DNA from 4 places in the Streptomyces albidicamelliae genome. Region 2 is predicted to be linked to each of the others. Evidence: riboswitches for the same ligand, from Rfam matches in the RefSeq annotation. Region 2 holds a riboswitch; each other region holds the start of a gene.
What was found. A riboswitch is a leader RNA that binds a small molecule or an ion and turns the genes downstream of it on or off. The one in region 2 is predicted to bind cyclic di-AMP.
Positions count from the first base shown of each region.

Region 1: another riboswitch for cyclic di-AMP. It lies ahead of N8I86_RS28225 (M23 family metallopeptidase); the one in region 2 lies ahead of N8I86_RS31475 (M23 family metallopeptidase).
Region 3: another riboswitch for cyclic di-AMP. It lies ahead of N8I86_RS06940 (C40 family peptidase); the one in region 2 lies ahead of N8I86_RS31475 (M23 family metallopeptidase).
Region 4: another riboswitch for cyclic di-AMP. It lies ahead of N8I86_RS17355 (transglycosylase SLT domain-containing protein); the one in region 2 lies ahead of N8I86_RS31475 (M23 family metallopeptidase).

Region 1 covers NZ_CP106795.1:6,178,214-6,183,420, reverse strand. The annotation lists gene N8I86_RS28240 (bifunctional acetate--CoA ligase family protein/GNAT family N-acetyltransferase) at 1-125, opposite strand, end outside; gene N8I86_RS28235 (HPr family phosphocarrier protein) at 303-584, shown strand; gene N8I86_RS28230 (GntR family transcriptional regulator) at 791-1,477, opposite strand; gene N8I86_RS28225 (M23 family metallopeptidase) at 1,677-2,432, opposite strand; cyclic di-AMP (ydaO/yuaA leader) riboswitch at 2,446-2,605, opposite strand; gene N8I86_RS28220 (M16 family metallopeptidase) at 2,835-4,223, opposite strand; gene N8I86_RS28215 (M16 family metallopeptidase) at 4,220-5,207, opposite strand, start outside.
Region 2 covers NZ_CP106795.1:6,957,600-6,962,806, reverse strand. The annotation lists gene helR (RNA polymerase recycling motor ATPase HelR) at 1-238, shown strand, start outside; gene N8I86_RS31485 (TetR/AcrR family transcriptional regulator) at 363-977, shown strand; gene N8I86_RS31480 (SGNH/GDSL hydrolase family protein) at 1,089-1,874, opposite strand; gene N8I86_RS31475 (M23 family metallopeptidase) at 2,085-3,044, opposite strand; cyclic di-AMP (ydaO/yuaA leader) riboswitch at 3,049-3,204, opposite strand; gene N8I86_RS31470 (alpha-galactosidase) at 3,515-5,207, opposite strand, start outside.
Region 3 covers NZ_CP106795.1:1,482,922-1,488,128, forward strand. The annotation lists gene N8I86_RS06930 (ATP-dependent Clp protease proteolytic subunit) at 1-574, shown strand, start outside; gene N8I86_RS06935 (hypothetical protein) at 582-890, shown strand; cyclic di-AMP (ydaO/yuaA leader) riboswitch at 1,308-1,461, shown strand; gene N8I86_RS06940 (C40 family peptidase) at 1,465-1,947, shown strand; gene N8I86_RS06945 (ATP-binding protein) at 2,175-2,633, opposite strand; gene N8I86_RS06950 (helix-turn-helix domain-containing protein) at 2,846-3,706, shown strand; gene N8I86_RS06955 (DUF397 domain-containing protein) at 3,716-3,940, shown strand; gene N8I86_RS06960 (8-amino-7-oxononanoate synthase) at 4,008-5,135, opposite strand.
Region 4 covers NZ_CP106795.1:3,766,513-3,771,719, forward strand. The annotation lists gene N8I86_RS17345 (LolA family protein) at 1-291, opposite strand, end outside; gene N8I86_RS17350 (polyprenyl synthetase family protein) at 663-1,673, opposite strand; cyclic di-AMP (ydaO/yuaA leader) riboswitch at 2,435-2,618, shown strand; gene N8I86_RS17355 (transglycosylase SLT domain-containing protein) at 2,622-3,110, shown strand; gene N8I86_RS17360 (HAD family hydrolase) at 3,299-4,111, opposite strand; gene fahA (fumarylacetoacetase) at 4,538-5,207, shown strand, end outside.

The sequences.
Region 1 (5,207 bases), 780 kb from region 2:
AGGCGGTCGGCGTCGTCGGCGGTGATGGGCCGGATGCGCGCGGTGCCTCCGTCGCGCAGCACCACGTCGGCCTCCCAGTGAGTGGGGTACTCGTGCCGCTCCTGCCGATCCGCCGAGGTCTGCATGGGCCCCAGAGTACGGCTCGCGTACGACAACGGCGCGAGGCAGTCTGTGGGGGACACCACGCCGGACCGAGGCCGCGGTCCGGTGCCGAACCGGAGGGGACCGAGGTCCGCTCCGGGCATGCTTCACGGTATGGGAAACTGGTCTAGACAACCCTGAAGACTGAAGGGCAGCAACACATGGCTGAGCGCCGCGTCAACGTCGGCTGGGCCGAGGGCCTCCACGCCCGCCCCGCTTCCATCTTCGTCCGAGCCGCCACGGCCACAGGCGTCCCGGTGACGATCGCCAAGGCCGGGGGCAACCCCGTCAACGCGGCCTCCATGCTGGCCGTCCTGGGGCTGGGCGCCCAGGGTGGCGAGGAGATCGTCCTCGCCTCGGAGGCCGAGGGCGCTGACGCCGCCCTGGACCGCCTGGCCAAGCTGGTCGCCGAGGGCCTGGAAGAGCTGCCCGAGACGGTCTGAGCACCTCGCGTCCGAACGCCGGAGCCGCGTCGCCTTTCCGGGCGGCGCGGCTTCGGCGTTATGGGCGGCGCGGCTTCGGCGTTACGGGCGGCCGTTTCGACAGCAAGGGTGACTCCGCCCGCTTTTGCGAAATCACCGAGCGAGGGAATTCGGGCAGCGAAAAACAGCCCCCACCGAATTCCCTCTCTTTGTATACGACGCCCGTGTTAATACCGGCGGCCCGTCGTGTTTACGGCATGTTGCGAAGTCCTCACACGCTCGGCGCCGCCGGAAAGGCGCAGACGGTGCGCGCCCGTCGCACGCTCGGCGTGCAGCGCCGTGACCGCCCGCGCGCGCTCGCCGTCGCCGCGTGCCACCGCGTCCACGATCGCGCCGTGCTCCGCCCAGGAGTCCAGCGGGCTCTGCGGGGCGTCCACCGCGTACATCCAGGCGATCTTGTGGCGCAGCTGGGTGAGCATCGAGGCCAGCGAGGGGCTGCCGGAGGCCTGCGCCAGCGTCTCGTGGAACCAGCCGCCCAGTGAGCGCAGCTCCCCGCTACCGCCGCTCCTGGCCCGCTCCTGCCCCAGCCGCACCAGGCCGCGCAGCACCTTGAGATGGGCCTCCGTACGGCGCTGTGCCGCCCGTGCCGCGCCGAGCGGCTCCAGCAGCAGCCGCATCTCCAGCAGGTCGGCGGCCTCCTGCGCGGTCGGTTCGGCCACGCACGCGCCCGCGTGCCGGCGGGTCACCACGAACCCCTCGGCCTCCAGGGTGCGCAGGGCCTCGCGGACGGGGACGCGCGAGACGCCGTAGCGGCGGGCCAGCACTTCCTCGGTGAGCCGGCCGCCGCGCTCGTGGACGCCGGCGACGATGTCGTCCCGGATCGCCGTGCACACCGAATGCGCCGGAACACGCATGACCGACCTCCGCATTAATCCCCGTGAAACGCCCGCAGGGGACGCCCGTTCCGTGACTCTATTCCAAAGAGGCCGAATTTCCGACGGCAGGCCGTAATCCATGGATATTTTTTGGCCGACGGCCCGTGCGGGGATCACGCGGAAACGGTGAAAGCCCCGGCTCGGTGAGCCGGGGCTTTCACATGTCCGCGTGGCGGCGTCAGACGTTCACGCCGTGGTTGCGGAGATAGGCGATGGGGTCGACGTCCGAGCCGTAGTCGGGGCTCGTGCGGGCCTCGAAGTGCAGGTGCGGGCCGGTGACGTTGCCGGTCGCGCCGGACAGGCCGATCTGCTGGCCCGGGACGACCTTCTGGCCCACCGTGACACCGATGGACGACAGGTGGCCGTACTGGGTGTACATGCCGTCGGCCATCCGGATCACGATCTGGTTGCCGTACGCGCCGCCCCAGCCGGTGGAGACGACGGTGCCGGAGCCGACCGCGTGGACGGACGTGCCGCTGGCCGCGTGGAAGTCGATGCCGGTGTGGGAGCCGGAGGACCACAGCGAGCTGCTGGCCTTGTAGGCGGTGGACACGTAGGAGTGCACGATCGGGGCGACGAACGCGTTCAGGCGCTTGCGCTCGGACTCGCGGGCGGCGCGGGCCCTGGCCTCGCGCTCCTCCTTGACCTTGGCGGCGGCGGCCTTGGCGGCGGCCTCCTCGGCCGCCTGCTGCTCGGCGGCCTGCTTCTGGGCGTCCGCCTGCGCGCTGATCTGCTCCGCGACGTCGTCGCTGACGGTCACGACGGGCGTGAGACCGGTCTGCTCCGCGGCGTTCTCGGCGGCGAGCGCCGGCGACGCGGCGAGGGTGCCGATGACACCCGTGGTGGTGAGGGCGGCGACACCGGCCGCCTGCGCGGTGGTGCGCTTGACCCGGCCGGGCTTGCGATGCTTCCCGGTGGCGCACATGAACGCCATGAAGTGGCTGGTCCTTTCCTTCCTTCTCGCCTACCGGGTTAGCTGACGGGTTCGGAGCAGGAAGGTCTCCTACGGGCCCCCTCGCTCACGCGCGGGCGCCCGATTCACCCCAGGGACGATGGGTCCCCGGCTCCCCTGGCTCGCGCCGTACGGGGACTCGGCGATGACTGTCCGGTGCCGCGGGCGCGGCGTGGTGCGTGACGAACAGCCTGGACGAACCTACGGAAGCCCGCTTTCAATCCTCAAACGGATCCGGGCTTTTGTAGCGCATCCCACAGGGCAGACAGGCAACCTCCGCCCCAAATCGGGCATCTGGTGAAGCGAGTGGAACGGCGGGGGCCCTGACGACCCGTAGGTCGGCAGGGCCCCACGCACGCGTGCCGTGCTCCGCGGCGGCGGCCGCTATTCGGCCGTGACGACGGTGACTTCGCCGATGCCGAGCGCCTCGACCGGCGCCTTGATCTGGGAGGCGTCGCCGACGAGGACGGTCACCAGCCGGTCCACCGGGAAGGCGTTGACGACGGCCGCGGTCGCCTCGACCGTGCCCGTCGCGGCCAGCTGCCGGTACAGCGTCGCCTGGAAGTCGTCGGGCAGGTGCTGCTCGACCTGGTCGGCCAGGGTGCTCGCGACGGCCGCCGCGGTCTCGTACTTCAGCGGCGCCACCCCGACGAGGTTCTGCACGGCGACGTCCCGCTCGGCGTCGGTCAGGCCCTCCGCCGCGAGGGTGCGCAGCACCTTCCACAGGTCGTCCAGCGCGGGGCCGGTGTTCGGCGTGTCCACGGAGCCGCTGATGGCGAGCATGGAGGCACCGGTGCCGTCCGGGGCCGACCGCATGACCTGCCCGAACGCCCGTACCCCGTAGGTGTAGCCCTTCTCCTCGCGCAGCACGCGGTCCAGGCGGGAGGTGAGGGTGCCGCCGAGGCAGTAGGTGCCGAGGACCTGGGCGGGCCAGACCCGGTCGTGCCGGTCCGGGCCGACCCGCCCGATGAGCAGCTGCGTCTGGACGGCGCCCGGCCGGTCCACGATGACCACGCGGCCGGTGTCGTCGGCGGTCACCGGGGGCACCGGCCGCGGCTCGCCCGGCGTGCCGGTCCACGCGCCGAGGGTGTCGCCGAGCAGCTCGTCCAGGTCGGTGCCGGTGAGGTCGCCGACGACGACCACGGTGGCCGTGGCGGGGCGGACGTGCCGGTCGTAGAAGGCGCGTACGGACGCCGCGTCGATCTTCTCGACCGTCTCCTCGGTGCCCTGGCGCGGCCGGGACATGCGCGAGGTCGCCGGGAACAGCTCCTTGGAGAGCTCCTTGGCGGCCCGGCGGGAGGGGTTGGCCAGCTCGTGCGGGATCTCGTCCAGGCGGTTGCGGACCAGCCGCTCGACCTCGCTCTCCGCGAAGGCGGGGGCGCGCAGGGCGTCGGCGAGCAGGCCGAGGCCCTTGGCCAGGCGGGAGGCCGGGACCTCCAGGCTGAGCCGGACCCCGGGGTGGTCGGCGTGCGCGTCGAGCGTGGCGCCGGCGCGCTCCAGCTCGGCGGCGTAGTCCTCGGCCGAGTGCTTGTCGGTGCCCTCGGAGAAGGCCCGCGCCATGATCGTGGCGACGCCGTCCAGGCCGGCGGGCTCCGCGTCCAGGGGCGCGTCCAGCATCACCTCGACGGCGACGACCTGCTGGCCGGGGCGGTGGCAGCGCAGCACGGTCAGGCCGTTGTCCAGCGTGCCGCGCTCGGGGGCCGGGAACGCCCACGGCCGGGCGTCGCCCGGCTGCGGCCGGGGGTGGAACTCCATGGTGGCGAGCTCGGTCACTTGGCCGTCTCCTCGTTCTCGTTGCCGGCCTCTACGGTCGCTTCGCGTTCCGGGTCCTCGGGGACCTGGGCGTCCTCGACGGTCTCCGGGGACTTCGGCTCGTAGACGAGGACCGCGCGGTTGTCGGGCCGCAGGCGGGCCTTGGCGACCTCCTGGACCTCCTCGGGGGTGACCTCCAGGACACGCTTGACCGCGGTGAGCGCGAGCTGCGGGTCGCCGAACAGGACGGCGTACCGGCACAGTTCGTCGGCACGGCCGGCGACCGTGCCTAGCCGGTCCAGCCACTCGCGCTCCAACTGGGCCTGGGCGCGCTCCATCTCCTCGGGCGTCGGGCCCTCCCCGGCGAACCGGGCCAGCTCCTCGTCGATGGCGGCCTCGATGACCGGCACCTCGACGTCACCGGAGGTCTTCACGTCCAGCCAGCCCATGGAGGGCGCCCCGGACAGCCGCAGCAGGCCGAAGCCGGCCGCGACGGCCGTACGGTCGCGGCGCACCAGCCGGTTGTACAGGCGGGAGGACTCGCCTCCGCCGAGGACGGTCAGCGCGAGGTCGGCCGCGTCGCACGCGCGCGTGCCGTCGTGGGGCAGCCGGTAGGCGGCCATCAGGGCGCGCGCCGGGACCTCTTCCACGAGGACCTCGCGCTTCTGCCCGCCGATGGTCTCCGGCAGCGAGCCGTCGCGGGGCTCGGGCTTGCCGTCGTGGGACGCGATGGAGCCGAAGTACCGCTCGATCCAGGCGAGGGTCTGCTGCGGGTCGATGTCGCCGACCACCGAGAGCACCGCGTTGTTCGGCGCGTAGTAGGTGCGGAAGAACTGGCGCGCGTCCTCCAGGGTGGCCGCGTCCAGGTCCGCCATCGAGCCGATCGGCGTGTGGTGGTACGGGTGGCCCTCGGGGTACGACAGGGCGGTCAGCTTCTCGAAGGCGGTGCCGTAGGGAACGTTGTCGTAGCGCTGGCGGCGCTCGTTCTTGACGACGTCCCGCTGG
Region 2 (5,207 bases):
CTGGCTCGCCGCACATGACGACGGGATCGCCTGCGTCATCGGCGCTCCCTCGTTCCGGGCGACGCCCCGCGTCCGCTCGCTGACCCCGGAGCTGTCGAAGGGGCTGGAGTTCGACCTGGTGGTCCTCGTCGACCCGGAGGCGTTCGGCGCGGGGATCGAGGGGGCGGTGGACCGCTATGTCGCCATGACCCGGGCGACGCAGCGGCTCGTGGTCCTCACGAGCGGCCCGGCGGACTAGCCCCTGCCCCCTGCGTGCGCGTACGGCGGCCCGATGGCCGGAACGGCACCGGCGAGCGGGCCCACCTGGAGCGCGGTCACCCTACCGGGCGGGCTCCGAGCAGCCCGCCCGGTAGGGTGACCGCGTGGCGAGAGTGCGGTTGAGCGTGGCCGAGCGGCGGGTGGAACTGCTGCGGGCCGCCATCGAGCAGATCGAGGCGCGGGGCGTGGCGGCGGTGCGGATCGCCGACGTGGCCGCGGCGCTCGGGGTGAGCAACGCGCTGGTGCTGTACCACTTCTCGACCAAGGAGAAGCTGGTCGCCGCCGCGTTCACCCACGCGGCGCAGGACGACCTCGCGCACCTGCGCAAACTGCTGGGGCGGCGCACGTCGGCGCTGCGCCGGCTGCGGGCCGCGGTGCGCTGGTACGCGCCGACCGGTCAGGCCAAGGGCTGGCGGCTGTGGATCGAGGGCTGGGCCGTGGCGCTGCGCGAGCCGGCGCTGCGGGAGGTCACCCGGGACCTCGACAAGGAGTGGAAGGCCGCGCTCGTCGAGGTCATCGCCGAGGGCGTGGCGGCGGACGAGTTCGTGTGCGCCGATCCGGTCGGTACGGCGCTGCGGCTGACCGCGCTGATGGACGGGCTGGCCGTCCAGCTCACCTCGTACCCGGGCTCGGTGCCGCGGTCCCGGGCGCAGGAGTGGGTCGACGAGGCCCTGGCCCGTGAACTGGGCCTGGACCGCCAGGCGTTGGCCGGGCGCTGACGCATCGCGCCGTACCGGCCGGACGTGGTCGTGCCCCTCGCCGTGGGCCGCACGGGTCGGGGCACGAGGAACCACTCACCGGCACCGGTCACCGGCATCGGTGCCTCCGGGTCAGGCCACGGAGGCGATCCGGAGCTTGATGTCGTCCGGCGACAGGGGGCCCTTCGCCGTCACATGGTCGCCGGAGGACTCGCCCCGCAGCCGGCGGCCGATCCACGGCACGAGGTACTCGCGGGCCCAGTGGACGTCGTCCCGGCGGACCTCCAGGGTGCCCCGGGGCGGCAGTGGGGGCCACGGCTGCTCCGGGTCGGCCGGCACGTCGAGACCGAGGGCCTGACCGGCGCGCAGGGCCACGCGCGTGTGCCCCTCGGGCGAGAGGTGGAGCCGGTCGCTGTCCCAGGCCCTGCGGTCCTGCACGGACTTGAGGGACCACAGGTCGAGCACGGGGCAGCCGTACCGGTCGGCGATGGCGCGCACGTGCCCGTTGTACGTGGCGATCTTGCCGCGCAGGTGCTTGAGCAGCGGGACGCCACGGGTGTCGAACCCGGTCGTCACCATCACCGTGCCCGCAGCCTCGGCCAGCGGGGCGAGGGCGCGCTCGAACCGCTCGGCCACCTCGTCCGGGTCGGTGCCGGGGCGGATGATGTCGTTGCCGCCGGCGCAGAAGGACACGAGGTCCGGGGCGAGTTCGACGGCCTGGGGAAGCTGGTCCGCCACGATCTGGTCCAGCAGTTTCCCCCGCACGGCGAGGTTCGTGTACTGGAAGTCGCCCTCGGGACGCCGGTCGGCGAGCAGTACCGCGAACCGGTCCGCCCAGCCCACGAACGCCCCGTCGGGACCGGGATCGCCCACGCCCTCGGTGAAGCTGTCCCCCACCGCCACGTACGACCCGATCACTGATCTGTTGTCACTCTTCGAATCGTCTGCCACGTCGGACCATGATTCACCTTCGGATGTGACCTACGCGACCGTAGGCAGGGGTTGACGAACGGTGAGATGGGACACCTTTAAAGAGTTTGCCAACCGGGAATACCGAAGGCCGGACCCGGGGATCGGGGGTCCGGCCTTCGGTGGCGTGTCAGGCAGGTGGTTCGGGTGCGGGCCGGGTCAGCCGACGGGGACGCCGTGCTCGCGGAGGTAGGCGACCGGGTCGATGTCGGAGCCGTAGTCCGGCGTCGTGCGGATCTCGAAGTGCAGGTGCGGGCCGGTCACGTTGCCGGTGGCGCCGGACAGGCCGATCTGCTGTCCCGCCGTCACGGCCTGGCCGGCCGAGACGGAGAGCTGGGAGAGGTGGCCGTACTGGGCGTAGTGGCCGTCGGCGAGCTTGATGACGACCTGGTTGCCGTAGGCGCCGCCCCAGCCGGCGGAGACGACCGTGCCCGCGCCGACGGCCTTGAGGGGCGTGCCGGTCGGTACGACGAAGTCGACGCCAGTGTGGTAGCCGCTGGACCACATGCTGCCGGCCGTGTGGTAGGCGGTGCCGATGGTGGCGCCGGCCACGGGGAGGGTGAAGCCGGCGGGGGTCGTCGTGGCGGCGGACTCCGCCGGCTTGGCCGCCGAGGCCTGCCGCGGGGCGAGGGAGGCCTTGGCGGGGGCCGGGGTCTTCGCGGGGGCCGAGGGCTTCGCGGGGGCCGGGGTCTTCGGGGTGGCCGAGGTGCGCTGCGGGGCGGCGGGCTCGGTACGGGTCCGGGTGGCCTGCTCGCCGAGCGTGAGCTTCAGGCCCGGGTGGATCAGCGCGGGATTGTCGCCGACGGCCCGGCGGTTGTCGTCGTAGAGGCGGTGCCAGCCACCGCCGACGTGCTGCCGGTCGGCGATCGTCGCGAGGCAGTCGCCGGCCTTGACGGTGTACACGCGTGCCGTCGCGTCCGCCTCGGCGGTGGACTTCTTCGCCGCGGCCGGAAGGGACTGCACGGCCTTTCCGGAGACGGCCTGCGCCGTGGGGGCGGCGTGCGCTCCGGTGGCCCCGAGGAGCGGGAGGGCCAGGGCGGCGCCACCCGTTCCGGCGACGGCGATGGAGCGGGAAAAACGCGGGGTCTTGGGACGTCGGTGCTTACCCTTCGCGGGCATGGCGCATTCCTCTCCGACGCCTGCGAGGTCAGCTGCCGGGTTCGGGCTGGAGTCGCCCGGCCGTGCGGTGCGCGGCTTCACCCCTGGCCTGTCGCGAGAACCGGGACAGGCGGTCGTGCCTGGTGGGTCCCCCGCTCCTGCCGAACACGGGTCATTTGTGCGGGAACTCCGGGCGGCGGCAGGATTCGGCGTTCCGTCCGGATTGGTGGCGAACGTAAGCGAGCGGGGAGGGCGGAAACAAGCGATCGGTTCCCGCCGTTCCCTATTCGCAAGATCGAAGGCGGGAATACCCGGTGACCCTCCGTGCATTCCCGCCCTCCGGGTCCCTTCGATTTCCCTGTAGGGCACGGGAATTACGTGGACATGCCGCGCGACATACGGTCACGATATGACGCCCCTCACAGGGAGTCCCACCACGTCCGTTTATTTGCTGGCGAGTTGGACTTGAAGTGCCAATCGGGTTGGAACGTTCAGATGCGACGGAGTCGGACAACCGTCGCATCCAGGTCACCCTTCAGCCCCGTACGCAGGCCATGGTGCAGGAGTACGGCACCTCGGTGCACTTCGCCTGATTCGCGGCATTCGTACGATCCTGCCGGGTCGAGTCCGCGCAGCCGCACCGCCGGAACCGGCTCGCCGTAGCTCTGCGCCTGAAGCCAGGCGAGGACCACCGTCTCGTCCCCGAGGACGTACTGGACGGCGCTCAGCCCGCCCGCCGGGGGCCGCAGCCGGTACAGCTCGCCCCGCTGCACGACCGGGCGGATCTCCTTGTAGAGCTCCACCCAGCCCCTGGCCTCGGCCAGCTCCTCCGCGCTCCACGCCGTGAGGTCTCCGCCGACGCCCAGCACGCCCGCCATGGCGCTGACGAATCGGAACCGCAGCGAGCTGACCCTGCCGTTGAGCTGGGTGTTCGGGCTGTCGGTGACCCAGGCGGCCATCACACGCGCGGGGTGGATCTGACTGAAGCCGTGCTGGATGGCGAGCCGGTCCAGCGGGTCGGTGTTGTCGGAGGTCCACACCTGGTCGGTACGGCTCATCACCCCGAGGTCGATCCGGCCCCCGCCGCCCGAACAGGACTCGAAGGCGACCCCCGGGTGCGCCGCGCGCAGCCGGTCCAGCAGGGCGTACAGCGCGTGGACGTGATCGATCCACAGGCGCTGCGGATACGGCTCGCCGGGCCAGCCGGCGTCGGTGAAGCAGCGGTTGAAGTCCCACTTCACGTAGTCGATCGGGGTACTGGTGAGCAGCGCGTCCAGCTGCTGCCAGAGGTGCTCCCGGACGTCCTCGCGGGCCAGGTTGAGGACGAGCTGGTTGCGCAGCTCGGTCCGCCTGCGGCCCTGCTGGTACTGCACCCAGTCGGGGTGGGCCCGGTAGAGGTCGCTGTCCTGGTTGACCATCTCGGGCTCGACCCAGATGCCGAACCGCATGCCGAGGCCGTGCACCTGGTCGGCGAGCGGCTTGAGACCGTGCGGGAAGCGGTCGGGGTTGGGGGTCCAGTCACCCAGCCCGGCGCGGTCGCCGGTGCGGGCACCGAACCAGCCGTCGTCCACCACGAAGAGCTCGCAGCCGATCTCGGCGGCGCGGCGGGCGAGGGCGGTCTGCTGCTCCTCGGAGATGTCGAAGTGGGTCGCCTCCCAGGAGTTGAAGAGCACGGGCCGGTCCCGCTCCGCGTCCGGGACGACGTACGCGCGCTGGTAGGCGTGCCAGGTGCGGCTCGCGGCGCCGAACCCGCCGTCGCTCCACAGACCGGCGAAGACCGGGGTGGTGTACGAGCCGCCGGGCTCCAGGAGCAGCAGGCCCGAGTCGTCGTATCCGGCGCCGCCGGTGATCTGGACGCGCCCGTCGGGGAGTTGGGCCACGGCTATCCGCCAGGAGCCGGACCAGCCGAGCGCGCAGCCGTAGACCTCGCCGTGCTCCTCGGTGGCGTCGGTGTCGAGCGCCACCCAGGGCAGGTGCTGGTGGCCGGTGTGCCCGCGGCGGCTGCCGATGATCTTCTCGCCGTGGGTGAGCGGAGCGGTGGTGAGCCGGGACTCGGCGGCCCAGCGGCCGTGCAGCTGGGACAGCCGCCAGCCCTCGCGGTCGGGCAGGGTCCAGGTGGCGGCGTCGGCGCGCAGCAGCTCCACGCGCGCCCGGCCGCCGTTGGCCACGGTCACCCAGCGCTCG
Region 3 (5,207 bases), 5.5 Mb from region 2:
GCGCACTCTCGATCCGTACGGCAAGCTCTTCGAGGACCGGGTCGTCTTCCTCGGCACACCGGTCGACGACGCCGCGGCGAACGACGTGACGGCGCAGTTCATGTACCTCGAACACGCCGCCCCCGACCGGGACATCACGCTGTACATCAACTCCCCGGGCGGTTCCTTCGGGGCGATGACGGCGATCTACGACACGATGCGGTACGTCGGCTGCGACATCGCGACGTACTGCCTGGGGCAGGCCGTTTCCGTCGCCGCGGTGCTGCTCGCGGCCGGCACCCCCGGCAAGCGGTTCACGCTGCCGAGCGCCCGCATGGTGCTCGAACAGCCCACCCTGCCGGAGCCGGTGCGGGGGCAGCCCAGCGACCTCGCGATCCAGGCCGGGGAGTTGGCCCGGACCCGTGCACTGACGGAGACGATCCTCACGGCGCACACGGGGCGCACGGCGGAGCAGGTCCACCGGGACCTGGAGCGGGATCTGATCCTGGACGCCTCCGGGGCCCTGGCCTACGGCCTGGTGGACGGTGTCGTGCCCAGCCGCCGCGAGGTGCCCGGCGCACCGGACGCGAGGTGAGCGCCCGATGCTGCCTCCGGAACTGCCGCCGCTGCCCGCGCTGACCCGGGCGGAGGGCGAGTTGATCGACCGTTACCTGGAGGCGGCCGACCTGCTGGGACGGATCAACCCCGCGCGCGACGGTGCCACCTACCCCGGCCTGCGGGCCGCGCAGGCCCTGGTGCGCAAGGCGGCGGAGCTGCGTGACGCGCTCGCGCTGATGCACGCGCGGGGCGAGACGGAGCTGCACGGGGACACGCTGGCACGGGCCCTGCGGGTGCTGGACGGCGAGCGCCGCACCGCTCGCGTCGCGCTCCCGCCCGACGGCGTCGGCTGATCCGGACGCGCGTGGGGCCCGCGCGGGCCCGGGCGTCGACGCGCCGTTCGGGCCGGAGTTGAAACGGCCCGAACGACTGTCCGCCGACCGAGGTATATCCAGATGATTTTCTGACGCTCCCGGCTTGCGCGCGGGACCGGTCCGTGGTGCCCCGGCACGTGCTCCGCCCCAGGTCGGGGGCTACGAACGGGACTTGACGACGTCTCGAACAGAGCAATGTCCACCCGAACGGGTGAGTGGTGAGTAACGCCACAAATCCCCGATTCCATTGGGATTTTCGGACACCTGTGAGTGAAGATCCCTGTCTGACGACAAGACCCCGCCACGGCGGCGGGGCGATCCGGGCGGACGCCGAGTCCTGCCGCCGCCCGGATGACCGGTCGACAGGAGTGGATCGGCAGGAGTGGAGGACCCAAGCTAGACGGGTCGCCGGAACGGATGTTCGTCCGCTGGATGCGGACGGCCGGATGTTCCGAGCAGCCCTTGGGGTGAAGCCGCGGCAACGCGGCCGGGCAACTTCGCCAGCCCGAATCCGACAGGTCATCCTTCACAGGCGGCTGACGAAGGGTTGCGCATGTCTGCGCTCAATCGTGTCCCGTCGCTGATGGCCCGGGCCGGCACGGCCTCGGCTCTGACACTCGCCGCCGTCGGCGGCTCCATCGCGGTGCCCGGCCTCGCCACCGACGCCTCGGCCGCGACCACCGCGGCCACCGCGACGAAGGCACTGAAGATCGCGGCCTCCAAGAAGGGGGCTCCGTACCAGTACGGGGCCACCGGGCCGCGGCGCTTCGACTGCTCGGGTCTGACGCTCTACTCGTTCAAGAAGGCGGGCAAGAAGCTGCCGCGCACCGCCGCCCAGCAGTACAACAAGTCGCACCACATCTCGGCCAGGAGCCGCAAGGCAGGCGATCTGGTGTTCTTCCACTCCGGTTCCAGCGTCTACCACGTCGGCATCTACGCCGGTCACGGCAAGATCTGGCACGCGCCCAGGACCGGTGACGTGGTGCGGCTGCAGAAGATCTGGACGAAGAGCGTGTGGTACGGCCGGGTGAGCTGACCCGACGTCACGGCAGGAGCGGCCCCGGCGGCGGGTCCGCTCCTCCCATGGCCCAAGGGTCCGTCAGTGCCGCCTGGGCGCCCGCCCGGAGTCCGCGGGCGGCTCGGGGCCGGCGCACGGAGGATCAGCGCGAACAGCGGCGTCCCGGACACGGGTGTCCAGCCCCGGCCGAGGCCTCCTCGGAGGCCTCGGCCGGGGCGTCGCGGCGTTCTGGCGCCCGTGCCGGGCTACGGCTCCTGCTGCCCTCCGGCCGTCACCGGCTCGACCGGCAGCGCCCACGGCAGCTCGATGAAGACCGTCTTGCCCCCCTCACGGGTCGGGCGGACGCGGAGCTTGCCGCCGCACTCGGCGGTGAGGCAGCGGATGATGACCATGCCGCGCCCGTTGTCCTGCTGGACGGCGGCGGGCAGTCTCTTGGGGAAGCGGGGATGGCTGTCCGTGACGCCGATGCGCAGGTGCTCGTCACGGTCCAGCGCGATGTCGACCGTGAAGGTGGGTGACTGTCCGAAGGTGTGCTGTACGGCGTTGGTGGCGAGTTCGGAGACGATGAGCCGGACGGTGTCGGCCACGTCGGTGTCCGACGGAAGGCCCCACTCCGCGAGCGTCCCCACCACGTAGGTGCGGGCCGCGGCGACCGAGGCGGGATCGCTCGGCAGAGTGACGGATGCTTCCAGATGGTCTGCCATGGCGACGTCGTCCCTTTCCCACGGGACCGCAGTCCGACATGGAGCGGATGGTTCGAGTACGGTCCCGGACTGGTGCTGGTCGCCAGACTGCCATCACCGGGCCGGTCACGGGGAGCGATCCACCAAGATATGCATATATCTGTCGCCCGAAGCGGTGAACTCTGCGACGCGCAGCCGTATTCGGGCGGTCCATAAGGAGTAAGGAGGAGCCCATGCAGAACGGTCCCGCGGTGCGCCGCCGCAAACTGGGCGCCGAACTGCGCACGCTGCGTACCGGTGCGGGGCTCACGAGCGGGGAGGCGGCGCAGCTGGTCGGCTGGCACCAGTCGAAGGTGAGCCGCATCGAGACCGGCGCGAGCGGTGTGAAACCGGCCGATCTGCGGTTACTTCTGGACGCGTACGGGGTGCGGGACGGGCACTTGCGCGAGTTGCTGCTGATGCTGGCGGGGCCGGAGGAGGCCGGTGGAAGCAACCGGTGGTGGCACGCCTATCGCGGGGTGCTGCCGCCGACGTACCGGGATTTCATCAGTCTGGAGTCGCAGGCGAGCGCCATGCGCACCCTGGAGACGACGGTCGTGCCGGGGCTGCTGCAGACCGCCGAGTACGCCAGCGCGGTGACCCGGGCGGCCGTGAACGACCTGGACGAGGAGCACCTGGACGCGCTGGTGGAGGTGCGTCTGGCCAGGCAGGACGTGCTGCGTTCGCACCCGCCGCTGGAGCTCAGCGCGGTGCTCGACGAGGCGGTGCTGCGCCGCGAGGTCGGCGGTCCCGAGGTGATGGCACGGCAGCGGGAGCGGCTGGAGGAGGCGGCCCGGCTGCCCCAAGTACGGCTCCAGGTACTGCCGTTCGGCGCCGGAGCGCATGTCGGCCTCACCGGGCCTTTCGTTATCTTCTCATTTCCGAGCACTTCTGATCTGGATGTGGTTGTTGTCGACCAGTTGACGAGTAGCCTCTACCTCGAACGGAAAGAAGACCTGGTGGCCTACTCGCAGGCCTTCAAGTCCCTTCAGGACCAAGCCCTTTCACCCGAGGACTCGTTGGACTACATCGCCGGGATAGGTGACGGCGCGTAAGGAGGCACCATGACCGCTCTGCCTCGGAACGTCCCTGCCAGTACCGACCTGCACGACGTGAGCTGGCTGCGCAGCAGCCACAGCACGGGAGCCAACAACTGCGTGGAGACGGCCCGGCCGCACACCGGCCCCTGGGCCGGACTGCTCGCCGTGCGCGACTCGAAGGACCCGGCCGGACCCGCGCTGCTCTTCTCCCCCGAGAGCTGGGCGGGGTTCGTGACCACGCTCCCGTGATCCGCCAAGACCCCGCCCGCCTCTGATCACATCCCCTCGCGGCGACGCCCGGCCGTGTCACGCCGACTCATGGTCGCGTCTCGCCGATCACTCGTACAGCGCGTTCGATCTCGGCCCCGGAGAGGTCGGCCCGGGCGGTCAGCCTCAGCCGTGAGATGCCGTCGGGCACGGAAGGAGGACGGAAGCAGCCCACGGCCAGACCCGCCGTACGGCAGTCGGCCGCCCAGCGCACCGCCTGCTCCGGGGACGGTGCCCGCACGGAGACCACCGCGGCGTCCGGACGTACCGCTTCCAGGCCCGCGGCGGTCAGCCGTGCGTGCAGTTCCGAAGCCACCTCCCGGGCCCGCGCCGCGCGCTCCGGCTCCCGGACGAGCAGCCGCAGCGCGGCCAGCGCGGCACCCGCCGCCGCCGGCGCCAGACCGGTGTCGAAGATGAATGTCCGGGCCGCGTTGACCAGATGGCCGATCACCCGGGCCGGGCCGAGCACCACCCCGCCCTGGCTGCCCAGCGACTTGGACAGGGTGGCCGTCACGACCACGTCCTCGGCACCGGCCAGACCGGTCGCGTACGGCGCGCCCCGTCCGCCCTCGCCCAGCACACCGAGACCGTGGGCGTCGTCCACCACCAGGCCCGCGCCGTGCTCCCGGCACGCCGCGGCCAGTTCGGCCAGCGGCGCCTGGTCCCCGTCGACCGAGAACACGGTGTCGGAGACGACGATCGCCGTCCCCTCGTGCGTGGCCAGGGCCTTGCGCACGGCCTCGGGATCGCCGTGCCCGACGACCTGCGTCGCACCCCTGGCGAGCCGGCAGCCGTCGATGAGCGAGGCGTGGTTGCCCGCGTCGGAGACGATCAGCGAGCCGTGCGGGCCGAGCGCGGTGACCGCGGCCAGGTTGGCCGCGTAACCGGAGGAGAAGACCAGGGCCGCCTCGAATCCGCAGAAGGCGGCCAGTTCGCGCTCCAGCTCGGCGTGCAGCTCGGTGGTGCCGGTGACCAGACGTGAACCGGTGGCTCCCCCGCCCCAGGTGCGGGCGGCCCGCGCCGCGCCCTCGGTCACCTCGGGGTGGTGCGCCAGGCCCAGGTAGTCGTTGCTCGCCAGGTCCAGCAGCGGCGAGTCGGCGGGGCGCGGCCGCAGGGTCCGTACGAGTCCGGCGCGGCGGCGCGCCTGCGCCTGCTCGTCGATCCACCCGAACGCCATGAACCCCTCCGGTGCTTTTGTAGGTAGCGCACAGACCCTAGCGGGCCGTCCGGCCGCCCACTGTGTGGCGAT
Region 4 (5,207 bases), 3.2 Mb from region 2:
GCTGTTCTCCAGGCCGCCGAGGTCCGGCAGGCCCAGATCGGTGTTGATCTTCACGGTGCCGGACAGCTGCTGCGTGTCCGACTTGGCCATCTTCTCGATGAGCTGCTGTGCGCTGATCCTGGGCAGGTCGGGGTCGCCTGAGTCGGCGAGTGCCGGGACCAGCCCGATCGTGGCCGCCGCCACCCCCACCACCGCGACCGGTACGGCGTACCGCGCGGCCTTGCGCCGGCCGGAACGCGCGTCCTCGTCCCGCGCCGCGCCCGCTGCGTCGTCGGATTCGTACGGTGCCATGTGTGCGTTACCTCCGTCGTCGGCGGCGGCTGTCCTCACGCTGGTCCACCTGAGCCGCCATTCTCACCCGAATCGGTGAGGAGTGGTGATTTCCGTGGTGTCCATCTGACCAAATCGGCCGTGAGGAAGCGTCAGACTGCGGCAGCAACTCGGTGTACGCCTGCGGTATGACACGTGGGGGCGGCGTCTCCCCCTACCCGTAGGGGTCGGCACCGCTTTCCCTGGGGGAGGGACCGTCCAGGGTGCCGCTCCGAGGGCGCCGCTCTGTCGGCACCCTTCCGTGGGCGCCGTTCTATGGACGCCCTTCCGAGGGCGCCGTTCCGCGGGGCCGGCGGCCGCTCCGCAGGCGCCGTTCCCCATGCCCGGCCGGACTAGCCGGCGCGGTGCACCACCGCGTCGCACAGCTCGATCAGCGCCGCCTTGGCATCGCACTCGCGCAGCGGCGCCAGCGCGGCCCGCGCCTCCTTCGCGTAGCGGATCGTGTCCTGGCGGGCCTGCTCCAGCGCGGGGTGGGCACGCAGCGCGGCCAGCGCCTCGGCGTGCCGGGCGTCGTCGCTGAGGTCGGAGTCCAGCAGCTCGCACAGCGCGATGTCCTCGGCCAGTCCGAGCCGGGCGGCCCGCTCGCGCAGCCGGAGCACGGGCAGCGTCGCGATGCCTTCGCGCAGGTCGGTGCCCGGGGTCTTGCCGGACTCGTGGGAGTCGGAGGCGATGTCCAGGACGTCGTCCGCGAGCTGGAAGGCGACCCCGAGCCGCTCGCCGTACTGGGTGAGCACGTCGACGATCGTCTCGTCGGCGCCGGACATCATCGCGCCGAACCGGCAGGAGACCGCGACCAGCGAGCCCGTCTTGCCGCCGAGTACGTCCAGGTAGTGATCGACCGGGTCGCGGCCGTCCGTGGGACCGGCCGTCTCCAGGATCTGGCCCGTGACCAGCCGCTCGAACGCGAGGGCCTGCACCCGGACCGCCTCGGGGCCGAGGTCGGCGAGGATCTGGGAGGCCCGGGCGAACAGGAAGTCGCCGGTCAGGACCGCGACGGAGTTGCCCCAGCGGGTATTGGCGCTGTCCACGCCACGGCGCACGGCCGCCTCGTCCATCACGTCGTCGTGGTACAGCGTGGCGAGGTGGGTCAGCTCCACGACGACGGCCGAGGGCACGATCCCCGGTGCGTAGGGGTCGCCGAACTGGGACGCGAGCATCACGAGCAGCGGACGGAACCGCTTCCCACCGGCTCGTACGAGGTGCTGCGCGGCCTCCGTGATGAACGGGACCTCGCTCTTGGTGGCCTCGAGCAAGCCTTCCTCGACAGCCGTCAATCCGGCCTGGACATCGGCTTCCAGAGCCTGGTCCCGCACGCTCAGCCCGAACGGCCCGACGACGGTCACGAGGGGTCTCCTGTCTGCTGGTGTCTGCTGGCGCTTACGCGGTTTGTCGATAGGTCGCTGCCATCACTCAAGTCAGCGTATCCGGTCCTCTTTCGATCACCGATAGCGCCCACCGGTCCAGCCTGGGCGGTATCGGATCATGACCGGTATGGTTTTGATCGGTTGGTAAGAACGGATATTTATCGACTTAACAGGAATCCGTGCACTTTGTCGCGAACCGCGACGTGAGCGGAGTAATACCGACGCCACCCCGCGAGCACCTTCGAGTGCCACGCGACCACCCCTGGAGTACGCCGGGGGCGCGCCGGGAGCGGCAACCCACTCGGACGCAACGGACACAACGGGCACATCGGGCGGGCAACGACCCCCGTCGTCCATCCGGGCACCCCCTTCCCCTCGTCGCCGCACTTCGCCTCTTCACGTGCCGCGGCCACCACCACAACGACCGGCGCCACGTCACGGGTTCCGCCAAATGCCGCCTCAGCCGTAAATCACCTGAATCCCTCATGTCTGATTTGCATTATTTTGCTATTTCGTGAGTTGGCTCACTCGGGCGGAGGAACCACCCTCACCCACCGACACCCCCTTCTCCCCTTGCCCTACTGGCGAGTTGAGAGTTGGCAACCGCAAAGGATCAAGCGTCTCAAAAGCCACAGACCAAGGTCAAATAGGGTGTTGTGTGAATCCGGTACTTGTTCCCGACATGTGCTCTCGCATACGTTCCGGGCCGTCGGGCGGACGCCTAATCCTGCCGCCGCCCGCGTAACCCATCGACGAACTCATTTCGTACGGCAGGAGCGGGGGACCCAGGTAAGTCATCGCCGTACCGGTCGGCACACGTCGCACCGGAACGGCTGGGGTGAAGCCGTGCCTCCCCAGGGCACGGCCGGGCACCTCCCCGCCCGAACCCGACAGCTCACCTCGCAGGCGACGGAGAGGAACTTCCCCATGCCTGCTGCCGCTCAGCCCCGCCGCACCCGGAACAACCGCCTCGTCCGCACCCTGGCCGTCCTCGGGACCGGCGCCGCCGTCCTCGCCCTGCCGCTCGTCGGCGCCACGAGCGCCGCCGCGGCCCCCACCACCGCCACGACGGTCTCCACCACCCCCGCCGGGTACCCGAACAACCTCGACGGCTGGATCCGCGAATCCCTCGCGATCATGGCCGAGAAGAAGATCCCGGGCACCTACAACGGCATCTACCGCAACGTCATGCGGGAGTCCTCCGGCAACCCCAACGCCATCAACCTCTGGGACTCGAACGCCGTCAAGGGCACCCCGTCCAAGGGCCTCCTCCAGGTCATCGACCCGACCTTCGCGACCTACCACGTCGTCGGCACCTCCTTCGACCCCTACGACCCGGTCGCGAACATCACCGCCGCCTGCAACTACGCGGCCGCGCGGTACGGCTCGATCGACAACGTCTTCGGCGCGTACTGACGGACGGGTCCGGCCCGTACCGGCGGACGCACCGGGCACGTTCCGGCGGACGTGCCCGGCGCGCACCGGCGGCGGACCGGAACCCGTCCGGCATCCGCACCCGACGCCCGGCGGACCGGAGCGCACCGGCACCTGACGGACCGGCGCGCACCGGCCTCCGGCCGAACGGAGCGGTGCCGAAGGGCCGGTCACCCGGCCGGGAAGAGTCCTTCGAGGACGACGGCCACGCCGTCGTCCTCGTTCGACTCGGTGACCTCGTCGGCCACCGCCTTGAGTTCGGGGTGCGCGTTGGCCATGGCCACGCCCCGCGCGGCCCAGTCGAACATCGGGATGTCATTGGGCATGTCCCCGAAGGCCAGCGCGCGTTCCGGGCCCACGCCGAGCCGCTCGGCGGCCAGCGCGAGCCCGGACGCCTTGGTCACCCCGCGCGGCTGGAGCTCCACGGTGCCCGGCCCGGACATGGTGACGGTCGCCAGCGAGCCGACCGCCGCGCGCGCGACCGCCGCCAACTCGTCGTCGCACAGGGTGGCGTGGCGCAGCAGGACCTTGCTGATGGGCTCGCACCACAGGTCGTCGCGCCGGCCCACCCGGAGGGCGGGCAGCGTGGGATGCGGCATCAGATAGCCGGGCTCGATGAGGGTGAGCCCGTCCACCCCGTCCTGGTCGACGGCCGCGAACACCGGGCCCACCTCCGCCTCGATCTTGCCGAGCGCGGTCTCGGCCAGCTCCCGGTCCAGCCGGACCGACCACAGCAGGCGGTCCGCCGCGGCGTCGTAGACCTGAGCACCCTGTCCGCACACCGCGAGCCCGGTGCAGCCGAGGTTCGCCAGCAGCGGTCGTACCCGCGGAGCCGGCCGGCCCGTCACCACCAGATGCCGGGCGCCCGCTCGCGCCACCCGCGCGAGCGCGGCGAGCGACCGGTCGGAGACGGTGTCGTCGCCGCGCAACAACGTCCCGTCCAGGTCGGTGGCGATCAGTGCATATGCCGGGGTGGGTGCCATGATCAGAGAATACGGACACCGCGCCCCGCCGACTCACCTCTCTCGCCACGTACTTACGTGCTGCTCGGCCCCAAGTGGCGTACCCCGCACCATCGATGGCCGAGGCACACCTCAGCCGTGCCGCGCGCCGGGTGCTCCGCCAGGCGCGGGCAGGCGATCTCCGTGCCGCGCGCGAAGCGCATCACCGGACCGCCGTACGAGGACGCCGCCGGAAGCCCCGGTGAGGTCCGGGCCGGGCACCGAGAAGACACAGCCGGGGCCGAGCCTGGGCGTGCGGCGCCTCAGCGCGACCGGAGCTGCGGGAGGCACAGTCCCAAGAGCTGCGAGAGGCACTGCCCAAGACACGCATCTCAGCCGTAACGTGTGGCGCGACCACATGGAACGCATCGCCATGCATGGCTCGGATGAGAGTGAGGCAGTACCCCCATGCCCCCCTTCGACGTCCCCGAGGGCGACCCCTTCGGCCCGCACAACCTTCCCTACGGCGTGTTCTCGCCCTCCGGCAGCACGGAGCGCAGGGTCGGCGTCCGGCTCGGGGACCACGTGCTCGACGCGGGCGCCGCGGCCGCCGCGCTCGGCTCGCCGCACCACTCGCTGCTGGCGCAGCCCACCCTCGACGCGCTGCTCGCCGCCGGGCGCGCGACCTGGTCCGACGTGCGGCGCGCCCTGACGGAGTGGGTGACGTCGTCCGCGCACCGGCCGACGATCGAGCCGCTGTTCCACCCCCTGTCGACGGTCACCCTCCACCTGCCCTTCCAGGTGGCCGACTACGTCGACTTCTACGCCTCGGAGAACCACGCCCGGAACGTCGGCCACATCTTCCGTCCGGACGCCGAGGACTCCATCACCCCCAACTGGAAGCACCTGCCGATCGGCTACCACGGCCGCTCCGGCACGGTCGTCGTCTCGGGCACCGACGTCATCCGGCCGTCCGGCCAGCGCAAGGGCCCCGGTGACCCCGCCCCCGTCTTCGGCCCGTCGATCCGGCTGGACATCGAGGCGGAGGTCGGCTTCGTCGTGGGCGCGCCCTCCGAACTGGGCCGGCCGGTCGCGCTCGGCGACTTCCGCGAGCACGTCTTCGGGCTGTGCCTGCTGA